Regions from separate parts of the Paenibacillus sp. MABNR03 genome, predicted to be linked through region 2. Evidence: riboswitches for the same ligand, from Rfam matches in the RefSeq annotation. Region 2 holds a riboswitch; each other region holds the start of a gene.
The links. A riboswitch is a leader RNA that binds a small molecule or an ion and turns the genes downstream of it on or off. The one in region 2 is predicted to bind cyclic di-AMP.
Positions count from the first base shown of each region.

Region 1 (7,096 bases), on a different contig from region 2:
GCAGCTGGCAGCGCATAAAGGATTCCAGATCTGCAGCATTTCGAATACTACCTTCAGAGATATGCACATCCATACCAAAGGAATGGGTAAACCCTCCGACCTGGATGGAGGAATCAAGCAGTTTAACATAATCGAGCAGCTTATTCCCACGGTTCACGGTCTTTCGCCTCCTACGTTCGTTAAATGTTATATTAAATAACATTTATACTCCTTTTTGGTTCCTCTTATGCTTTTAAATCCGAATTATATGATATATATATTCACATAAATATCCGTATTTTGTCAATAAAATCTTTGGAATTCGGTTAAAACAATTTAAATGTTAACATACATAACTTTTTAGGTAATGTAAATGTAGGGAAAGGGATGGGGACTCGAGAGATCATCTTATTGGGATGCTAAATTACATGAATATAGATGGAAAATGATTTGAAATTTAATGTATGCAATCGGTAAGCGATCATGACGATAAGAACCGATATTTGGAGAAAAAACACAGGAGAATGACACTTTTTAGAAAGTGCTTTACTTTTATATCATAACCCTGTATAATCATTTTTGTTGCCGATTATTTACGACATGCGGTCGTGGTGGAATGGCAGACACGCTATCTTGAGGGGGTAGTGGGCGTATGCCCGTGGAGGTTCGAGTCCTCTCGACCGCATCATAAAGTACGATAAGAAGAGGTTTTCCGATGGAGGAAAGCCTCTTTTTTTTGCGTTTGTAGATAGCGTAAAAAAGGCCATCCCCAGTAGAACCTGACTTCCTGGGGTTCTGTGCTGATGATGGCCGCTGTGTGGTGCCTTTATTTCAACAACTTCTCGATATCTGCCTGAATTTGGTCAGGAGTCGTTTTTGGAGCATAACGCTTCACGACACGTCCGTCCTGATCGACAAGGAATTTGGTAAAGTTCCATTTGATGGCTTTGGAGCCGAGCAGTCCCGGTGCTTCTGTAGTCAGATGTTGGAAGAGAGGATGAGCGCTTGAGCCGTTCACGTCGATTTTCTCAAACATGGGAAAGCTTACACCGTAATTCATCTGGCAAAACTCGGCAATATCATCGGATGATCCTTTTTCCTGGGCGAACTGGTTACTCGGAAATCCCAATACTTCAAACTGACGATCTTTGAATTTGTCGTAGAGTTCCTGCAGACCTTCAAATTGCGGGGTCAGTCCGCATTTGCTCGCCGTATTTACAATCAGCAGCACCTTGTTGCGATATTCGGACATTTCCACTTCCTGTCCCCGAAGGGTGGTGACTTTGTAGTCATAAACGGTTATGATGTATCGCCTCCATATAATAATAGTTGAGTTCATTATTCGTATACTTATATTATATTGTTTACAATTAGATAATGCAAAATTAATAAAAAGATATTTCCCCTTTATTGGATGTTTAAATGATCCTTAAATTCCAGACATTTTTCATAAAGACGAGAATTAGTGAGCTTTATCGAGATGGATGGAGAATGGGAATGTTGTAAGCGCTATTATTAATAAGTAATGGCATAAATTCGTCATTTCGGTGATCTGTACAGACTTTACACCAACATGGCGCGGGTGTATGATTCATATCGTAATTTCTATTTCAATTAAACTTAACATGAAAAACGAAACAAACGATAATATCGCTCTGATCAATACACGAAACTGGAACGATGTTTTAATCGCTGAGTTTCCATTCATTCATGGGTGGGAAACGGGGGAACCAATCGGAATGGCTGTGCAATGCAGCTGGTCCATGGGGTGAATTTTTCGGTGCAAGCCGGAAATAGGGCGACTCTCGCGCCCGAATCCGTCAGCTAACCTCGTAAGCGTTAAAGGGAGAGGCAACAAGCCGTACGCATATTCATGGCGTCTTCGTCATGGGTTATTTAAGAAGCGTTCGGGGAGGCCTTGGTCCCCCACGCTTCTTTTTTGTTGTCTTTTCACGCCAAGGGAGGAACGAATGATGGATAATGAGATGATTTTAGTAACTGCACCGAATGAAGCGGGGCGCAAGTTTATCAAGCTTTTGATGTACAAAAAAATGTCGTTTGCCGTTCTGACCAACAGTGCAGGGGAAGAGCGGAAACTCCGGAGAATCGGAGTGGAGAACGTGATCCGCATGAATACTGCGGAAGCGCAGAAATGGTTTCTGCCGCAGTCCAGCGTAGGCAACGTTTTTATTTTTGAGAACAGTCTGAACCTGACCTGCAGGTATTTGCAGATCTGCCGTTCATGGACCTCGAAATCGCTATGCGTGATCACCGAACAGAGCCATCCCAAAGGGATTTACCGTGGAATGGGAGCAGACCGGATTGTATATTCCCTCAATGGAGAGGTTGGCTTTTTGCTCAATGGTTAATGTGATGACTGCCGATTGATCCGGTGTGAGGTGCCTGTTATAATTGAATTTATGGAAAAATGGAATTCTGAGGAGACTCATGCATGATGATGGGTCTTCTTTTTTATTGATCAAGGTTGCGTTCATGGCTAACAAGGAGGAATAGGCGTGCCGGATGTACGTGGATTAAAGTGGTTGTTTTTTGATGTAGGAGACACGTTGGTAGACGAATGGGAGCCGGTAGATGATATTATCGGGCAGTTCGTAAGAGAAGCCTGTTCACTTGGATATCCGGTGAAGATTGAGATGGTGCGAGAGATATTCGCCTCCTGTTACCGTAAATATGAGCAGTGGCCCATGAAGGTAGCGATTCGGACATTAATTAGTGATGAACGTCATAGGGAGCAGATTCAGGAGAAGCTGAAGTTCCGGAAGGAGCTGGAGAAGCCTTTCGCTGCTGCTGATGCTGTGCTGAAGGAGTTGTCACGCCATTATCGGATTGGCATTATTGCCAACCAGAGCCCGGGGACAGCTGAGCGACTGGAGAGTTATGGTTTGCGCAGGTACGTCGATGTACTGGCCTGTTCGGCAGAAGAAGGCGTATCCAAGCCGGACCCGGAGCTGTATGCAGTGGCCCTGAAACAGGCTGGATGCGAGCCCGGGGAAGCTGTAATGATTGGAGACCGGATTGATAACGATATCATTCCTGCCAAGAAGCTGGGGATGCGAACAATTCGGATCCTGCAGGGTTATGGACGGTTTCAGCCTGAACTGGAGGGTCAGGAGCACGCGGACTGGACGATCGAAAGTTTGGAACAGCTAATTCCTTTACTCGTGTCTAATGAAGAATAGCGGGTAAAGTATATTTATAGAAGCCTAGCGAGCGTCATCAAATTGTGGACAAGGCAAATGTACGGCATTATAAAAGGCTGATCGCTTCAAGTATAGCTACTTGAGGAGATCAGCCTTTTTTGAGTTGACATCCGGCTACCGGGACCCTGTTCCCTCTTATTAGAACAGCATAATGGTCTGGATGATCAGATAGACATTTAGGATAACGATCACGGCAGCGATGATCCAGGAGACGATTTTGAGCCACAGTTTGTTGGCGAATGCCCCCATGCTTTTTTTGTCACTTGTGAACATCACGAGTGGAATGACCGCAAATGGCAGCTGCAACGATAGGATCACCTGGCTCAATATCAGCAATTCTTCCGTTCCGTGCTCCCCGGCGATGGCGGTCACAATAACAGCAGGGATGATGGCAATTAATCGGGTCACCAAGCGGCGCAGCCAAGCCGGAATCCGAATGTTCAGGAAACCTTCCATGACAATCTGTCCGGAGAGTGTGCCTGTTAGTGTAGAGTTCTGACCTGACGCCAGCAGGGCGACACCAAACAGGATGCTTGCAATGGTCGTGCCCAGCAGTGGTGTAAGCAGGTGGTAAGCATCTGTGATCTCAGCAACCTGAGTCATGCCTGCACTATGAAATACAGCTGCGGACACGATGAGTATGGCTGCGTTAATAAACAGGGCCAGCGTCAACGCGATGGTTGAATCCATGGTGGAGTACCGGATAGCTTCTCTTTTTCCTTGAGGCGTCTGTTCGATCTGACGAGTCTGTACGATGGAAGAATGCAAATACAGATTATGCGGCATGACCGTTGCTCCGATAATACCGATGGCGATATAGAGCATCGCTGGATTTTGCAGTATCTCGGCACTTGGTACAAATCCGGTGAGTACTCCGCCCATATCCGGTTTGGCAAGGAACAGATCAATCCCGAAGCACAGGGCAATGGTTGCCATCAGCACGATAACCAACGTTTCCAATGCGCGAAATCCCTTATTTTGCAGCAAAAGGATAAGCAGGACATCCACGGCCGTAATAATGACGCCGTATAACATGGGGATGTTGAACAGCAGCTTCAGCGCGATGGCTGAACCGATGACCTCGGCCAGATCGGTAGCTGCAATGGCCAGTTCACACAAAACCCATAACATCATAACAACCGGCATACTGAACCGCTCGCGGCAAGCCTGAGCCAGATCCCGTCCTGTAACAATACCGAGCTTGCCAGCGAGTGACTGCAGTACCACTGCCATAAGATTTGAGATCAAAATGACGGATAAAAGGGTATAGCCGAATTGTGAACCACCGGCAATATCTGTTGCCCAGTTACCCGGGTCCATATAACCAACAGCGACCAGATAACCGGGGCCGACAAAGGCGAGGAATTTTTTCCACCAGGCGGCGTTTTTCGGAACCTTCATGGAGCTGTGGGCTTCCCCGAGTGAAGGAGCCATGCCTGCTGCAGCCAACGGCTCAGCCGAAGCAGAGTTGAATGGATTTTTTTTGCTCATGCATAATCACCTGACTTTTTAATATTGATTGTATTGATATTCCGAGGATGAAGGCGGGAAGCTTTCATTTGATATGTCTGAAAATATATGTCGTTACTTACATTGTACTCATTCAATAATTTTTGTCTAGTGCAACTTTTATGTAGATGGACAAAATGAACTGAAAAGGGAAACGGCCTTTAGTATATTACCCAACCTTGGGAAGTTTACAAATTTATGCCCCAAATAATATATGACGATATCGAGATGGAAGGCAGATGCATGAAAAGGGCACGGATGCAGAAACTGATTGTAACCAGCAAACGTTTCAAAATGAGCCAGAAGTTTAAATTGAAGTGTAGGCAGCAAAAATATTGGAGTGAAGGAGAGATTTCTAATGGAAGCTTTATATACAGCAACAGCAACAGTCAAAGGTGGACGTACGGGTTCAGTGACATCATCGGATGGTGTGCTCAAACACGATCTCAAAATGCCAAAAGAGCTGGGCGGCTCCGGTGGAGAAGGTACGAACCCTGAGCAGCTCTTTGCAGCGGGATATGGTGCATGTTACGAAAGTGCTCTTGCAAACGTAGCGCGCAAGGCTGGCGTAAAACTGGAAGATGTGGTTGTAACAAGTAATGTATCCATTGGAAAAGACCCTGCAGATGATGGATTTCAGCTGTCGGTTCGTCTGGATGTAAGCATGCCAGGTGTCGACCACAGTCAGGCAGAGGATCTGGCTCGCAAAGCTCATGATTTTTGCCCGTATTCCAAAGCCACACGTGGCAACATCGACGTTGTATTAAACGTTGTCTAAACCTGTACTCGCTGGAGTAAAAAGCAAGATATATTAAGCAGGCTATCATGGGATACCTGTATACGGTACAAGCCCTGCTGGCAAACGGCAGGGTTTTGTATTTTATATTTCAAATGAAATGCAGGAGATTGCAGGTCAGATCGCGTACTCTTTTACATAATTATACTCTTGCTCCATGCCAGGCATCTGAAAAGGGGGAACGCAAATGAGTATTGAAGAGATGATTGAGCGAAGGTTTGTATGTACGAAATGTCGGGGAACAGATTGCAATATCAAGGAAGTGTCCATGTCGGGAGCCGGCCTTAGCAAAATGTTCGACATTCAGCATAATCACTATTTGTTTGTAGCCTGTTCTTCCTGTGGTTATGTGGAGGTATTCGACCCGGATGTGTTAAAGGGTAAAAAACAGGGTCAGGTGGGAACGATTTTGGATATTTTATTCGGCGGATAGAGTGGCATAACTTGGTCAGCTTGGAATCAATTCATAAAAGCAGCACAGTTCGTCCCGCCCTGAGTTGACATCGAACAAAAATTTCTTTAATATGACTTAGTACTGAGAAGTGTCATGCAGGAAACAAATTTGAATTGACAGGTGATATCCATGTCTTATAGACCAAGTATTGCAAAATTGCAAGTAGCTAGCAAAAACGAAAAAGACGGATTGTATGAATTTACAATGAAGCTGGTAGATGGCACACAGTGCCGCGTATTCTACTCCAAATCTCCGGAATGGAAGATGACAGCGATCAGCCGTCTGCAGAAAACGCCTTGTCCGGTATGCCGCAAAGATTTTATTTGCAAATGCATGGATCAATGGGCAGGTGACCTGCATCAACAAATGATTGAAGACGAGTGGATGGAAAAGGCGATTGCTGAGTAATTGCCGAACAGATACGAGCGTAGGCTTAAAGCCTGCGCTCTTTTTCTATTCTATTTTATGTTTAACATGTATAATTTTCTGCGAGTGCCGAACGTGAAGGGTAAAAATGGGTAAGTTAACCTAACAGCCATAATAAGAGGAGGTCTCGATTATGACATCAATTCGAGCGGATCAGCATCTGGGACACCCGATTGTACTCGTGGACGGGGTTTGTCACTTCTGTCAGGGATTAACCAAATGGATTATCAAACGTGATCCGGAAGGGAAATATCATTTTGCATCACTTCAATCTGATGCAGCCAAGGATTTGCTGAAAAAAGGGAATCTTTCGACAGACAGCATGGATACCTTTGTACTCATTGAAGATGGCCAGTATTATACACGTTCAACAGCTGCGCTGAGATTGGCCAAAGGATTGAAATTCCCATATCCATTATTATATGTTTTCATCATTGTGCCCAAATTCATTCGTAATGCGGTATATAACTGGGTAGCTCGCAATCGTTACCGGTGGTTTGGGAAGGACGAGGCATGCATGCTGCCAACACCAGAGATCAAGAATCGATTTTTATAAATAGCTATGGTACAGCACATTGTATCCGCAAATATGATTAATAAAGGAAACATTTGGGTAATGAGTACGGATCATATTTATTTGGGAGGAAAAACATTTGAAGAAGTGGACTACACTCATTATCGGGGCATTATTGGCAGTAAGCATGACAGCGT
Region 1 covers NZ_JBCIYR010000002.1:703,980-711,075, forward strand. Annotated here, with positions in the region: gene AAIH57_RS11750 (urease accessory protein UreF) at 1-157, opposite strand, end outside; tRNA gene AAIH57_RS11755 (tRNA-Leu) at 582-664, shown strand; gene AAIH57_RS11760 (glutathione peroxidase) at 806-1,282, opposite strand; cyclic di-AMP (ydaO/yuaA leader) riboswitch at 1,660-1,833, shown strand; gene AAIH57_RS11765 (hypothetical protein) at 1,950-2,348, shown strand; gene AAIH57_RS11770 (HAD family hydrolase) at 2,496-3,179, shown strand; gene AAIH57_RS11775 (Nramp family divalent metal transporter) at 3,339-4,634, opposite strand; gene AAIH57_RS11780 (organic hydroperoxide resistance protein) at 5,068-5,487, shown strand; gene AAIH57_RS11785 (zinc ribbon domain-containing protein) at 5,693-5,938, shown strand; gene AAIH57_RS11790 (hypothetical protein) at 6,089-6,367, shown strand; gene AAIH57_RS11795 (thiol-disulfide oxidoreductase DCC family protein) at 6,519-6,941, shown strand; gene AAIH57_RS11800 (DUF6612 family protein) at 7,039-7,096, shown strand, end outside.
Region 1: linked by a shared signal. The riboswitch ahead of AAIH57_RS11765 (hypothetical protein) and the one ahead of AAIH57_RS08060 (3D domain-containing protein) in region 2 are both predicted to bind cyclic di-AMP.

Region 2 (7,096 bases):
TCACTTTGATATCCGCAGGAAGAATGGACTCACCTTCATACAGAGTAAATCTTCTGTCTTGCCATTCCACACGCAGAAGCATATTATCATCGGACTGGTACTGCCAAACCAATTGCTCCCCACCCTGACCATAAGGTGTCCTGCCTGCTGTGGTAACCATTCCTCCATATTCTTCCTCCAGATGATAGGCGCGTCCATCCAGATCGAGCAGCGTCGGCACCTCATCCGGTGCGTCAAGACGGCCGTCAATTGGTGTATAGAGGGCGTAATGTGTCATTTCTCTTTCTTCAACATGCAAATGTCTAATGGTTGTGCCATCCTGCAAGGTTAGCACCACTGCTCTTCGCGCACGGTGATGCACCCGTCCCACGACTTCATATGTTACAAGTGAGACTTCACAGATGTCACCAGGTGCAAGATCCAGCATCGTTTTCTCCGCCTGCGGCGGTTCGGGCTTAGCCAGAATCCCTTTAATCCGTTTCCATACACTCATACCCATTACTCCCGTTCATTATCTTATAAACAAGCTGCAATAATTAATGCACCCACGATATGCAGAGCACCGGAGAACAAACCGTACCCTGTCTTCCCTTGTTGTATTCCCGTGTCCAGATCCAGATTGGCCCACTTGCGAATCATAAAGTGCACTACACTCTCCAGAATAAGCAGGATGACAAATGAAACAACGGATACCAGCAATGCTTCACCCAGATGACCTGCTGTCGAAATGGAAGTCGCAAGTACATACCCTTGAGCAAACAGCTTCATGACCATCCGTGTCGTAACCGCCATGTTCCCCGCTTTAACTTCTGCAAAATCCTTATACTTCGTAAACAACGAGTCCACATACATCAAAACAAAAAGCAAAACCGAACCAGATAAAGTCCAGACCAGCATCGCCAAAATGTTCAAATCCATTTACACAGCCCCCACATATCAACATGAACCGCATTTAAAAGCGAAGGAGAAACGTTGGTCTCTCCTCCGCTGATGAACCTTGCTTCAGGTGCAAGGTTTAATTCTTATTTTCGTATTGCTTCATGAGCGCAGCCAGTTCATCCTCAACGGCCTGATCCTTGCCGAGTTTCTCAAACTCTTCATCCAGTGATTTTCCTTTGGACGACATCTCATTGCTGGCTTCTGCCTGTGCTTCCATCTGCATCATTTTTTCTTCCATGCGTTTCATGCCCGCACTAGCCGTGTCGGAGCTGAATCCGTTCAATGCTTTGTTGATTTCAGTTTGAGCTTTGGCAGCGTTGTAACGTGCAACCAATGTCTCACGTTTGTTTTTCATCTGTGTCAATTGCTTGCGCATCTCATCCAGCTTGCCGCGCAGATTGTCTGCAGATGCTTTGTTCTGATCATAGCTTGTTTTGTATTCCGCCATTTTCACTTCTGCCGCTTTTTTCTCTTCCAGAGCCCGGCGTGCCAGATCCATGTTCTGTGCACGTGCTGCAGTATGAGCTTGCTCCTCACGCTTCTTCACCAAAGCTTCCTGTTCTTCGAACAGCTGCTTGAATTTTTTCTCAATAGCGATTTGTTGAGCTACAGCTTTCTCGGCATCTTCCAAATCTTCCTGCATATCACGGATATATTGATCCGTCATCTTGATTGGATCTTCTGCCTTGTCAATAATGGCATTAATGTTAGACATCGTTAAATCACGTAAACGTTTGAACATGGACATTATGGTATTCCTCCTAGTCGATATTACATCTTGTATATAAACATACATACGTGGTAATCTTTCACTCGTTTCAATTTTACCAAAAAAAAGTTTAAAACACGATGCTCTGCCTTCCAAAATCTACTATGTTTTTACATCTGCCTGGTTTAAATGATCGTCCAGCAGCTTTTCTGCCGTCAGCACGATCTCATCAATCTGCATGCGTGTAATGGCGTCGAAATGAATGCCCATTACAACAGTCACGGTTACCTTGAGATGATTCGCAGCCTTGCGTGCAAGCCGCTCGCATAGCTCCTGTTCCTTATGGCCCGGAATGTGGATTGCAGTCCCGACCACCCGTTCACGTTCCGGATAAAAGGTTGCTACAGCCCCAATATGAGCTTTCCCACCAGTGACCAAAAATATCTTATCCTCTCCTGCATCAATTACCTGTAAACGAACCGTATTTAAATCATAAGCATTCATTAGTCCACCCATCCTTTATGTGTGTATATGTAATGGTGGAATTATGAACCCAATGGATCAGATTGGACAATGAAACTTCTCACATCATGCATAATGAACCAACGCCAAGGGCATACCAAAGAGAACGCAATTTTGAGAAGGAGGCTGTATCATGCGAATTCGCCTCATCGTACTTTCCATGCTGGTCCTGATCCTGAGTGGAAGTTATTCTCCTGGACATCTATGGGCTAATTCAGCTCCGGACAGTCTGCCTGCTGCAAAACCCGATCTATCTGAAGATGAACAGCTGACACTGGGTCAGCTAAGGCAGAAATATGCGGACACATTCAAAACCAATGGCCCTTCTACCAGACAAGTGGCACTGACTTTTGATGATGTGCCTGATCCAAGGTTCACCCCACAGGTGCTGGATATATTGAAAAAATACAAAGTAAAGGCTACTTTTTTCATTGTGGGCAACCGCGCTGAGAAACATCCCGACCTCGTCAGACGAATCGTTAGGGAAGGCCATATTGTTGGAAACCATAGTTACAACCACCCTGAATTCAGTAAGCTGTCTCTCAACGCTTTTCGTAAACAGATCCTACATACCGGCGACATTATTCATAAACTGACCGGGTACACACCGAAGATGATTCGTCCTCCATACGGGGACATTAACGAAAAACAGCTGCAATGGGCCGCCAGACAGCAGTACAGTATCGTAAACTGGAACGTGGATTCACTGGATTGGAAAGGTCTTAACAAGGACCAGGTGAAGCAAAATGTGTTATCTGCGGTCAAGCCGGGTTCCATCATTCTCCAGCATGCCGGAGGCGGTGTGGGTTCCAACCTGTCCGGTACATTAGAGGCACTACCGGAAATTATTGATGAGTTGCGGTGTCGGGGATTCAATCTGGTGACCTTGGACGAGATGCTGCAGCTGCCCAAGAGCAAATAATGTCCGAAGTAACTGTCACTTACAAACATGTATCTGCAAACGAACGCAAACTTGAGTTTGCAGATACAAGACAAAAGGTGCCCTTCAGTCACGATCATCATGACTAATGGACACCTTTATTGTGGATGATTATATTATTTTAAAATGTAAAGTTCAACGTCCTGAAAACCAAATGTGCTCACAGACTTCTGACTGCCAGGAATGAAAATATCAATTCGTTTTCCCTTGATGGCTCCACCAATGTCACGCGCAGTTGCTACAAATGCTTGCTTTGGTAGTCCCGGATGGGAGTGACCTGTAACCAGTACTTTTGTTCCCAGTGGAATAACACTTGGATCAACGGCGATAGTGCCCAATTCGAGCGGATTACCAAAGTAATCCACAGCACCCCATCCCCCATTTTCAGAGGCATCTGCAGAGTAAGCAGTTGCTTTCACTTCTACTGCCTTACTATAGTCGAACGTTTTACCCCAGGCTTGAACGACTTTGTCATCTGCATTTACATCAAGACTTGCTGTCGTGATGGTCTTCGCCGCGGATGAGCTCTTAGAGGCTGCAGCAGCCTTGACCGTGTTGGTTTTGCCAGGAATGGTAATCTTCAAACCACCATAAATGTTGTAAGGCGAAATGTCATTGTTAGCTTTGATAAGTGTGTTAAGTCCAACGCCATATTTTTTCGATAAGGTGTAGAAGGTATCCCCCTCTTTGGCCACGTGAACAGAATCAGCGTGAGCTGGAACGGCCTGGATGAGCATTGCTGCTGTCAGCAGGGCTGTTGCTGTTTTGGCTATACTTCTCTTCTTAATCATGGTCTTCCTCCCTCATTGTGCCTGCGAAGTTAGTTGTCGGATTCGGATGGAGGAAACCACCCTATAGGTTCGCTGTTACATTGGTGATGCGTTATGTACCCCTAATTCACCCCTAGCAGCGTGTAATTTCAATCTTCCCCCGTACACGCTTTGCATCATTACATCCTCCACACTTCCTGCTCAGGAAGTTTCGGCAGAATCAATATATCACAATTTTGTAACCAGGGTCCGTAGTAAATGTTACCAAATGGTATGTTCAGTTCATGATGAGACTGAATTTATAAGGTTTTTTCAGAAAATGGGTGTGTAAAAGCAGCTTTCAACAATGACAGAAACGTTACTTTTATGTAAATCCATGCTTATGCAGCTCACAAAAAACAACCCTGCTAACGGTATAGTTAACAAGGCTGTTTGATTAAATATTTATGATTAATGATGAAAAATGAAAGGCTATCCGTCGACTTTTCAAGGAAAGTCTATGACAACACTTTGCCCAGAAAATCCCGTGTACGGGCATGTTTAGGGTGTCCAAACACTTCGTCAGGTGTTCCTTCTTCCACGATTACGCCACCATCCATAAAGATGATGCGATCACCAACTTCTCGGGCAAAACCCATTTCGTGAGTGACAATAACCATGGTCATACCGCCTTCAGCGAGACGTTTCATTACATCCAGCACTTCCCCGACCATTTCAGGATCAAGCGCAGACGTTGGCTCGTCAAACAGCATTACATGGGGCTGCATGGCGAGTGCCCTGGCAATGGCAATCCGCTGCTTCTGTCCACCAGACAGCTGATTCGGATATGAATCCTTCTTATCGAACAAACCAACGGTATTGAGCAAGTCTGCAGCGATCTGATTTGCTTCCTGTGCTGACTGCTTTTTAACCTTGATTGGGGCAATCGTAATGTTTTGCTGTACGGTTTTATGCGGAAACAGATTAAAATGCTGGAATACCATCCCCATTTTTTCCCGCGTTGCATTAATGTTGTGTTTGGGATCTGTGATCGACACACCTTCAAACTCAATTTCGCCTGAGGTCGGCTGCTCCAACAGGTTGAGGCAGCGCAAGAAGGTACTTTTACCCGATCCGGAAGGACCGATGACTACAACGACCTCACCCTTGCCAATTGTTACATTAATGCCTTTAAGCACATCGTTTTTTCCATAGGATTTGTGTAATTGTCTAACGTCTATCACTTGCACTCAACTTCCTTTCCAGTCGACCCAGCAGCTTGGACAAAATGAATGTCAATACAAAATAGATGGCTGCCGCAATAAGGAACGGATTCATTCCTTGGTACGTAATGTTTTTGACTACACTTGCCTGGTACATGATATCGACCATACCAATGACCGAGATAATGGACGATTCTTTAATAATGGTCACAAATTCATTACCGATGGCAGGCAGCACTGCTTTGAAAGCCTGTGGCAGGATAATGAACCGCATCGCTGCACCTTTCCCCATCCCCAGGGAACGAGCTGCTTCAAGTTGACCGCGATCGACACCTTGAATACCCGCACGGAAGATCTCGGCAAGATAGGCACCACTGTTAATCGAAAGGGTAATGATACCCGCTTGCAGCGCCGAGAAGTTAATTCCGAAGGTCAGGGAAAGACCGTAATAGATAATCATCAATTGAACCAGCATCGGCGTACCCCGAATAACTTCAACGTAGGCAGTACCGATCCAGCGGAGGATCGCAAGGTCATGCATTCGGAACAGGCAAATGATCAATCCGATGATCACCCCAAATATGACGCCAAGTGCAGACAGCAAGAGGGTGTAACCAACACCTGTCGCATAAAAACTTTTATATTGCCAGAACACTTCAAAAATGTTTGGCGTTTTGGTTTCCCGGTCAGCCATCAACTGACTGGCTTCCGTAACCATTTGATCGATTCTGTTTTCGCTTTTCAGCCGTTCAAGCGTACCATTAACTGCATTCAGCAATTCCGTGTTTCCCTTACGAATCCCGATTGCGGCTTCCACCTGCTCTTCGTCCGGAATTGCAGGAGCAAGTCCAATCGCATCGTCCAAATAACCTGCAGCAACGGTATCCTCAACGATTGCAGCGTTGATCCGTTTGGTTTGCAGCTGCAGCACAATATCCGAGATTTTATCCAGAGAAGTCAGCTTGGCTCCCGGAATCTTCTGTCCGATCGTTTCCTGAATGGAACCTTTTTGTGCACCGATCTTTTCATTCTCCAGCTCGGTCATTGTTGGATATTTGTCTTTATCCTCATTCCGGACCATAATCACTTGTTTCGATTTATAATAGGTATTTGAAAAGTCGATACTTTTCTTGCGCTCCTCTGTCGGTGTCATGCCCGAGATGACCAGATCCACACGGCCACTTTGCAAGGCAGGCAGTAGACCGTCAAAGCCCATGTCCTCAATGACGAGCTCTGCGCCCAGATCGGCAGCAATTTCTTTGGCTATCGCAATATCAAATCCTACAATCTCATCTTTTCCATTGATGACTTTATGGAATTCATATGGTGCAAAGTCGGCACTTGTGCCAAGCACCAGTTTTTTGCTGCCTGAATTACCCGTAGTTCCACTTGCAAGCGCCGAAGGTACGGCTGCCGTCAGTAAAACGACAAAGGCCAACAGCATCATAATGTAACGACTTATCAATTTCAACCCTGTTCTCCCCTTACAATACTTTGTATGCTTTCTCATGTTGATGCCTGAGTCATTATAAAGTACAATGCATGATTATGCAATGCATTTTGAAATTACAAATCCTGACTTGTTTCTGAAAAATACACGCAAACATGATATAATTACTGCATTATTTTCATTTTGCATAAGGAGTTTTACGATGACACATACCAAATCACAAATTTTGTCGGTTATTGATCAATATGCTTCCCGTTTTAAAGAGATTTCATCATACATTGGTGCCAACCCCGAACTAGGGAATGAAGAATATCTCGCCTCTGCCCGGTTGAAGGAGGAACTCAGCTTCCACGGCTTCGATGTGGAGGCTCCCGTACTTGGACTGGATACGGCCTTTATCGGTACCTACTCGGCTGCCAAATCAGGACCAACCATAGCCCTTTTATGCGAATATGATGCACTTCCTGAGATCGGACACGCCTGTGGTCATCACCTGATCTGCATGATGAGTTTGGGTGCTGCTGTCGGTTTGAAATCCATCCTGGATGAAGTCGGTGGCACGCT
Region 2 covers NZ_JBCIYR010000001.1:1,917,907-1,925,002, forward strand. Annotated here, with positions in the region: gene AAIH57_RS08035 (DUF4178 domain-containing protein) at 1-493, opposite strand, end outside; gene AAIH57_RS08040 (DUF350 domain-containing protein) at 517-918, opposite strand; gene AAIH57_RS08045 (PspA/IM30 family protein) at 1,016-1,687, opposite strand; gene AAIH57_RS08050 (hypothetical protein) at 1,811-2,152, opposite strand; gene AAIH57_RS08055 (polysaccharide deacetylase family protein) at 2,304-3,092, shown strand; gene AAIH57_RS08060 (3D domain-containing protein) at 3,227-3,901, opposite strand; cyclic di-AMP (ydaO/yuaA leader) riboswitch at 3,904-4,107, opposite strand; gene AAIH57_RS08065 (amino acid ABC transporter ATP-binding protein) at 4,378-5,103, opposite strand; gene AAIH57_RS08070 (ABC transporter substrate-binding protein/permease) at 5,090-6,526, opposite strand; gene AAIH57_RS08075 (M20 family metallopeptidase) at 6,735-7,096, shown strand, end outside.

Region 3 (7,096 bases), 1.9 Mb from region 2:
GCCGAAGCAGCACTGAGCTGCCTTGCCCTTATAGGCACCGATGTGGGCGGAATACCCGAACAGATCGAGAACGGCAGCAACGGGCTGCTGGTGCCTCCAGAGGATCCGTCAGCACTTGCTGAGGCGCTGGAGAAAGTCATGCTGGATCCCTCGTATCGCTACGAACTTGCACGCTCGGCATGTGAGAAAGCCAAGACGCATTACTCTTTAGGCAGATCGGTTAACGAACTGAAAAAAATGTACCTGCAATATGCGAACAAGGAATAGATTCATCAAAAATAAAGGGATGAAGCCGCTGTGAAAAACAGCGGCTTTTGGTCTTGATAATCTGCGTATTATCGATCAACGGATTTCAGTTATAGATTGCAAGTTACAAATTTTTATGCCTCGCGCGAAAACTGCCCCAGCGGTCGGTTACCAACCTTCCGGCCCAGAATAGAGCAAGACTCCCGAAAATCGGGTACAGAATGGATAAAAGGGAGCTGAAACCAAACTGGCTGAGTGAGTAGCACAGCAGCATAATGGTTAATGTTATTAATCTGGGGTGGACTTGCAAGTGCTGACCAAGCTGAAGGGTCATGCCATAGATATCTGCGACGAATGTAGTGAATATTTCCATGAATATCAGAGTTACATACACGGATTGCACAGCCCATCCAAGTTGGAAGGCAATGCTCCCCATTGGAATCTCAAATTGCATGATACCGGGCACCTGGGCTGACATGGCGAAGTGGGCGGCAAGAAGCATGAAGCCTACGCCTATTCCGCCGAATACACCGCCCCACTTCAGCACGTTACGATTGCGGATCTGATTGCCTACCGGCACCAAGACGGCTTGGGCCAGTACCAGATTGAAGGATGAATACAATAGTGGAGAAAGCCACACCTGTACAGGATGGGCATCTGTAGTCAGCGTAATAAACCGTAAAGCACCAGGATGGTGTATGGTGCTTGTAATCATAAGCAAGGACAACAGGAGCATCATCGGAACCACAATGCTATTCATTTGCAGTATGGCTTTGATACCTCGTCCAAGAAGCAGGTATGTTCCCACAATCGTGAGGATCAAACCAGTCTGGTAATGCAGTCCAAGATGCTCCACGAAGACCGAGCCTGCTCCGGCAAGCATTACACTGTTTACACCAATGAGAATCAAAAGTGTTAACCAGGTAATCCATTTGCCTGCCTTGTGCCCGAACAAATGCTTATTAAGATCTTCATAAGAGCGGGAGCCCGTATCATGGGCGATCAGCATCATTTTGGTGCCCAGCCAGACAAAGAGCATGGTGGATAAGCCGATGGTGACGGTGGCCCATTTGCCATACTGGGTAAAAAACTGCAATATTTCCTGCCCTGTCGCGAAGCCGGCTCCTACAACCGTTCCGATGTATGTAAATGCGATCTGCAGCACCCGGAATGCCTGTTTCATGCGTTTCCCCTCTCAGGCCCCTGAATAGTTTGGACATGCGGGTACCATGGTACAAGGTATGCTTGACTCTGGAAACTCATGACAATCGGGAGAAGCTTTACGTTCCTTATCCGGGCTAAAGTTGGGGGAAAGGCGATTTCGCTTGAACTGACAGCCTTATCTATGATACTTTTACCTCATAGGATAGGCTTGGGAGGTCAAATCATGGAAGTATTGAAACAACGAATTTTACAAGAAGGCGTAGTCATCTCGGATCAGGTGCTGAAGCTGGACGGATTATTGAATCATCAGATTGATCCTGCTTTGACGATGGAGATGGGGCGCGAGTTTGCTGCTCGTTTTCGTGAAAGTGGAGTGACCCGGGTCATTACGGTAGAGTCTTCAGGGATTCCGGTTGCATTTGCCGCCGCTCATGAACTTGGGGTGCCGCTTGTATTTGCCCGTCGCAAAAAGACGCTTCTGGCTGATCCTGATGCCTACTGTGAACGCGTACCTTCCTTTACCAAAGGGATTGTAACTGATATTATGGTATCCCGCGAATACATTCATGAGAATGACCGTATTTTGTTTATAGACGATATCATCGCCAACGGAGATGCTGCCCGCGGTGTCATTAAAATTATCGAGCGTTCGGGCGCGGAGCTCGTCGGATTCGGCGTGGTTGTCGAGAAATGTTTTCAGGCAGGAGCACGCACCATCCGCGAACAGGGCATACCGGTTGAAGCCTTGGTGCGCATTCGTTCACTGAACGATGGGACCGTGCAATTCGACGATAACGAAATGTGACAGTTTCAAGGAAAAGGGCCTATTTTTTGAACAATGCCTTTGCATGACCGCGGATTTCATTTATAATGGGGTTATGTTAGGGAGAGGAGGCAACACCATGGGGAACCAACCGGCATCAGAACAATTCTTTATTGAAAAGCTGGCGGAGTCGAAAGTTCATTTTGAACGTGCCCTGGATTGTAAACATACGGAATTCGATGACCTTTATCCCTATATGATTGAACATCCTCAATTTTTCTGGTACAAACGCTATGTTGCCTGGTCAGAGTTGCTGACAATTGTAGGCTTGTGCGAAGAGTTGTCCTTCTCTTGGAAAGAACAATTTACACCGCATCAAGTGGAGTACCTTGAAGAACGTGTGATGTCCGCCAAAGTGCTTGATTTTTGGTTCGAGAAGAACGACAGCAAAGAGCACGCGCAGCGGTAACTTTCAGTCGGGACATTTTTCGAATGACATGACAGTCCAATACAGTCACGTGAGACCTAAATGACTTTTCATTTAGGTCTCTTTTTGTAAATAAATTTGGAACATAGGAGCCATAGACATGATTAGTGATGCAGAATTGGATGCACTGCGCTTATCGGGTGAAAAAGTAAGAGTGATACGGGACGGGCTGGAATCCAACGATGTAACCGGGATTGTCGTTGCCTGGGATGGGGAACAGGTGCTCATCCGCCGCCAGAACAGACGCGTGGTCAAGTTGGATCGTAACTATCGTTATCAGCTCTTTAGCGAACCGCGTCAAAGCCCGCTCAGTGAATAAAAGAGACCCGGTCCGATGCATGGAATTACCATGGATGTTTTGGCATAATTGCACCACTCGGGAGAGAAGATAGGTACAGCGAGAAGGTAACATATCAGCTGAGAGGATGTGCAATAGCCATGACATTGATGAATGATAAGGTTCATGCTTATAAGGATCAGATTGGAGAATTAAGCAACGCGTTGCCTGGGGTGGTGAAATCGTACCATGAGTTTACCGGGGAATGCTTTCAGTCAGGTGCCATTGATGCTAAAACCAAGCAGCTGATTGCTCTCGGAATCGGATTGTTTGCCAATAACGAGGTATGTACGTTTTACCATGTGGAAGAGGCCCGTGCAAAGGGTGCAACCGACCAGGAAATTATGGAGACGGTAGCGGTAGCAGGAGCCGTTGGTGGCGGTCACGCGCTGTCACAAGGCGCAATGCGTGTACAAAAAGCATTGCACTAGGTTCTCCTTGAGAATGAGTAAGCATAGCAAGACAGAAAAACAGGCCCTGGATTGATCCGGAGCCTGTTTTTTGTCCAACTTATATTTTTCCGAGCATCTTGTTATACATAAATTGTCCAGTTACCCGGCGTGCGGTAACGTAACGTGTGTTAAAATACGGATTTGCTAATTTGGTAATGCTGACACCTTTGCTGCTGGAGGCATGAGCGAACTGTCCGCCACCAATGTATACGCCTGTGTGTGAAATGCCTTTGCCTGAAGTGTTGAAAAACACCAGATCACCTGTCCGCAGATTCGCTTTGGATACCGGAGTACCTGCTTTGGCTTGCTGTTGTGATGTACGTGGTAATTCAATACTATATTTTTCAAAAATATATCTCATAAACCCAGAGCAATCAAAACCGGCCAGCGTCGTGCCGCCCCACTTGTAAGGTATGCCAGTCATGCTGTTAACGACGGTGTTGATACTGTTTGCCTCAGTGCTTGCTGCACCGGATGTAAATAGAACGGCTGCTCCAAAAATAGAAATGATAAGCTTTTTCAAAATCAATGTTCTCCCTTCGATGCCTACGGAGTTAGCTAAGGGTTCGGTAGAAGGTTCCCTATATTTCCTATGTATAAGAATAATTCACCCAAAATGGTTCCCCCGTTTTCAAACATGAAACTCGGCAATTGAATAATTAAGTTTTTGTAACCTTTTGAAACTATATTGCATAAATGCGTAATTGTCAAACGTTTCTTCCTCCTTCAATGTTAACGGAATTCAAGACTTTTTGCAGAATAGAGTAGTTCCGAATGATTATTTATGATGACAAAAAAGTAATTTGTGTTTCAACAGGGGAGAATTTGGACAAATATTTTGATTGGAGTAAAAAGAGAAGAGACGATTCGTTTCCGACATGTAAAGTGAGGTCATTCTGACTTCAGCGCTCTCTATATGCCTTTGTGATATATCCATTTATTTTAAGTGTTGACACTATGAATTCCACATGATATATTATTTCTTGTCGCCGCGATAGATTATCCCGGAGATATACCATATGCGGTCGTGGCGGAATTGGCAGACGCGCACGGTTCAGGTCCGTGTGGGCTAACCCCCCGTGGAGGTTCGAGTCCTCTCGACCGCATCATAAGAGGAAAAGGTTTCTCGTTAGGCTAACGCCTGCGAGAGACCTTTTTTTATGTCTTTTTTGAGGAACGGAACTCCCAACTCTATTGAGGATTTGCCACTTGATTGAGGCGTAACAAAAGATAATTCATTTTGGTCTATACCTGAGGTAAAAGGAAAAATGTCTGTTCTATGGCTGATTTGCCCCGTAATCAAGGTGAAATGTACGCAAAATGCCGAATTGTACCTATCCCGGAAGTAGTACATCCACTATTCTCTTCTCGTAAGGAAAGCGCTATCATGAATGACTTGAATTCACATTTCAGAGGGGGTAGGGATGATTTGAAACGAATAGGGAAAAGGATGGCAATGGTTCTTCTGGTGTTCATCATGGCAGCAGTACAGTTTGGTTTTACAGGAACAAAAGATCATGTAGCCGAAGCGGCGGATGCAGCATTGGCCGAGAAACCGTATATGGGCTGGAGCAGTTACAGTATGCAGGTGTATGACCCTTCAGTGAAATGGATATCCGCAGAGAGCATTAAGAAGCAGTCGGATGCCATGCGCGAGAAGCTGCAAGCCCATGGCTATGAATATATCAACATTGATGCGGGATGGAATGGAGACAATGACGAATACGGAAGACCGATCCCTAACGCTGCGCTGTATCCGAACGGATTTCAGGAGGTTATTGACTATGTTCATAACAATGGTCAGAAGATCGGGATCTATCTGATCCCTGGACTATCCATTGATGCGTACAATAAAAATTTGGAGATCTACGGGACGGGTGGAGCATGCCGGATGCAGGACATCGCATACCAGCCGCTCACGGTGATGGATGCCTGGAATGCCTATACCTACAAGATTGATTTCTCGAATCCGTGTGCTCAGAAATACATCGATTCCATCGCCGATCTTCTGGGCAAGTGGGGTATTAACTTTGTCAAATTCGACAGTGTGACCCCAGGTTCGGGAATCAACAATTTGAGCCGGGATGCACGAGGAGATGTGGAGGCCTGGTCCAAGGCTTTGGCAAGACATAATATCTGGTTCGAGCTTTCATGGGCACTGGACCACAACTACGTGGATTTCTGGAAAAAACACGCCAACGGCTGGCGTATCGACTGGGATGTCGAAGCATACGACAGTAATGTGGGTTTGACGCAGTGGGCTAATATTGCACGTCTGTTTCCGATCGCAGCGCTTTGGTGGCGGGATGCAGGCCCCGGCGGGTGGAACGATTTTGATTCGCTAAACGTTGGCAATGGCTCTATGGATGGGCTCACTAAGGATGAGCGGAAGACCGCGATGACGTTCTGGGCGATCTCTTCTGCACCCTTATATACAGGAAATGACATGACCAGACTGGACAGCTATGGACTGGAAATGCTAACGAACGATGAAGTGATTGCCGTTAATCAGGCTGGGCGTCCGGCTCATCCGGTCTCGATCGATACGAAGCAGCAGGTATGGTATGCCAATAATGGAGATGGGACCTACAGTGTAGCCTTGTTTAATCTGGGCAACCGAAGTGCTGAGGTCAATGTCAACTGGAGTGATATTGGCCTGGAAGGCCCCGCATCGGTCCGTGATCTGTGGAGCCACTCTGAACTGGGTACATTTAACGAGGAATTCAGCAGCGGTTTATTGGAGCCTCATGCTTCACGGATGCTGAAAGTAACAGCACTGAGTGGAACATCAACTGTGAATGACGATGATACGGGCATGCGCTATAACGGGGATTGGAAGCGCAATGGAGGCAAGGAACAATTAGAAGGTGCACAGGATTTGAGTATAGTCATTCAGGATTCTACGGGCACGGAACCCACGAATCCGGGTACGGCGAGCGATTCGAATGCTGCAGATGAACCAGCTGCGTCTTCCGTCTCCGGGAACAATGCCACGGTTACCGATGTGGTCTACGTTAACGATGACGATAGTGAGATCCAATACACGGGTTCATGGAACTCGAATTCCGGCAGAGGTTTTGGGGACTACAATGACGATGTGCATTATACGGAACAAGACGGGGATTATTTGGAGTACACGTTTACAGGTACAGGCATTGAGCTGCTGACAGAGAAACATGGAGAGCAGGGAGATATGAGCATCATTCTTGATAATGGAGCGGCAGAACAAGTAAGTGCTTATACCGATGGAGAAAGGGAAGTTCAGCAGGTGCTGTACAGCAAAACGGATCTGCCCAGTGGCACACATACATTGAAGGTAGTTAAGGATTCGGGCCAGTACATGCTTTTGGATGCGCTCAAGGTATCGAAGGAGAAAGAGGCTGGAGGGCAGAACAGTACGATTAGTCCAACTACAGCAGACTTCGACAAGGTAACGGAGCAACAAGCGGATCTGAAAATCACGTTAAACTTGAACGGCAATGTATTGACAGGCTTGGAACAAGACGGGGTTCTTCTCGATGAAAATGACTACGAGGTCGTTGACAACACGTTAACGATCAAGAAGCAATACCTCGCGCAGCTGCCAGTGGGAACAACAGAGCTAAGTGTGGTATTTAGCTCGGGTGATCCGCAGACGCTGACAATCA
Region 3 covers NZ_JBCIYR010000001.1:5,588-12,683, forward strand. Annotated here, with positions in the region: gene AAIH57_RS00030 (glycosyltransferase family 4 protein) at 1-267, shown strand, start outside; gene AAIH57_RS00035 (YkvI family membrane protein) at 371-1,429, opposite strand; gene AAIH57_RS00040 (xanthine phosphoribosyltransferase) at 1,634-2,215, shown strand; gene AAIH57_RS00045 (hypothetical protein) at 2,313-2,642, shown strand; gene AAIH57_RS00050 (hypothetical protein) at 2,761-2,979, shown strand; gene AAIH57_RS00055 (carboxymuconolactone decarboxylase family protein) at 3,099-3,428, shown strand; gene AAIH57_RS00060 (C40 family peptidase) at 3,508-3,972, opposite strand; cyclic di-AMP (ydaO/yuaA leader) riboswitch at 3,978-4,109, opposite strand; tRNA gene AAIH57_RS00065 (tRNA-Leu) at 4,471-4,555, shown strand; gene AAIH57_RS00070 (X2-like carbohydrate binding domain-containing protein) at 4,879-7,096, shown strand, end outside.
Region 3: linked by a shared signal. The riboswitch ahead of AAIH57_RS00060 (C40 family peptidase) and the one ahead of AAIH57_RS08060 (3D domain-containing protein) in region 2 are both predicted to bind cyclic di-AMP.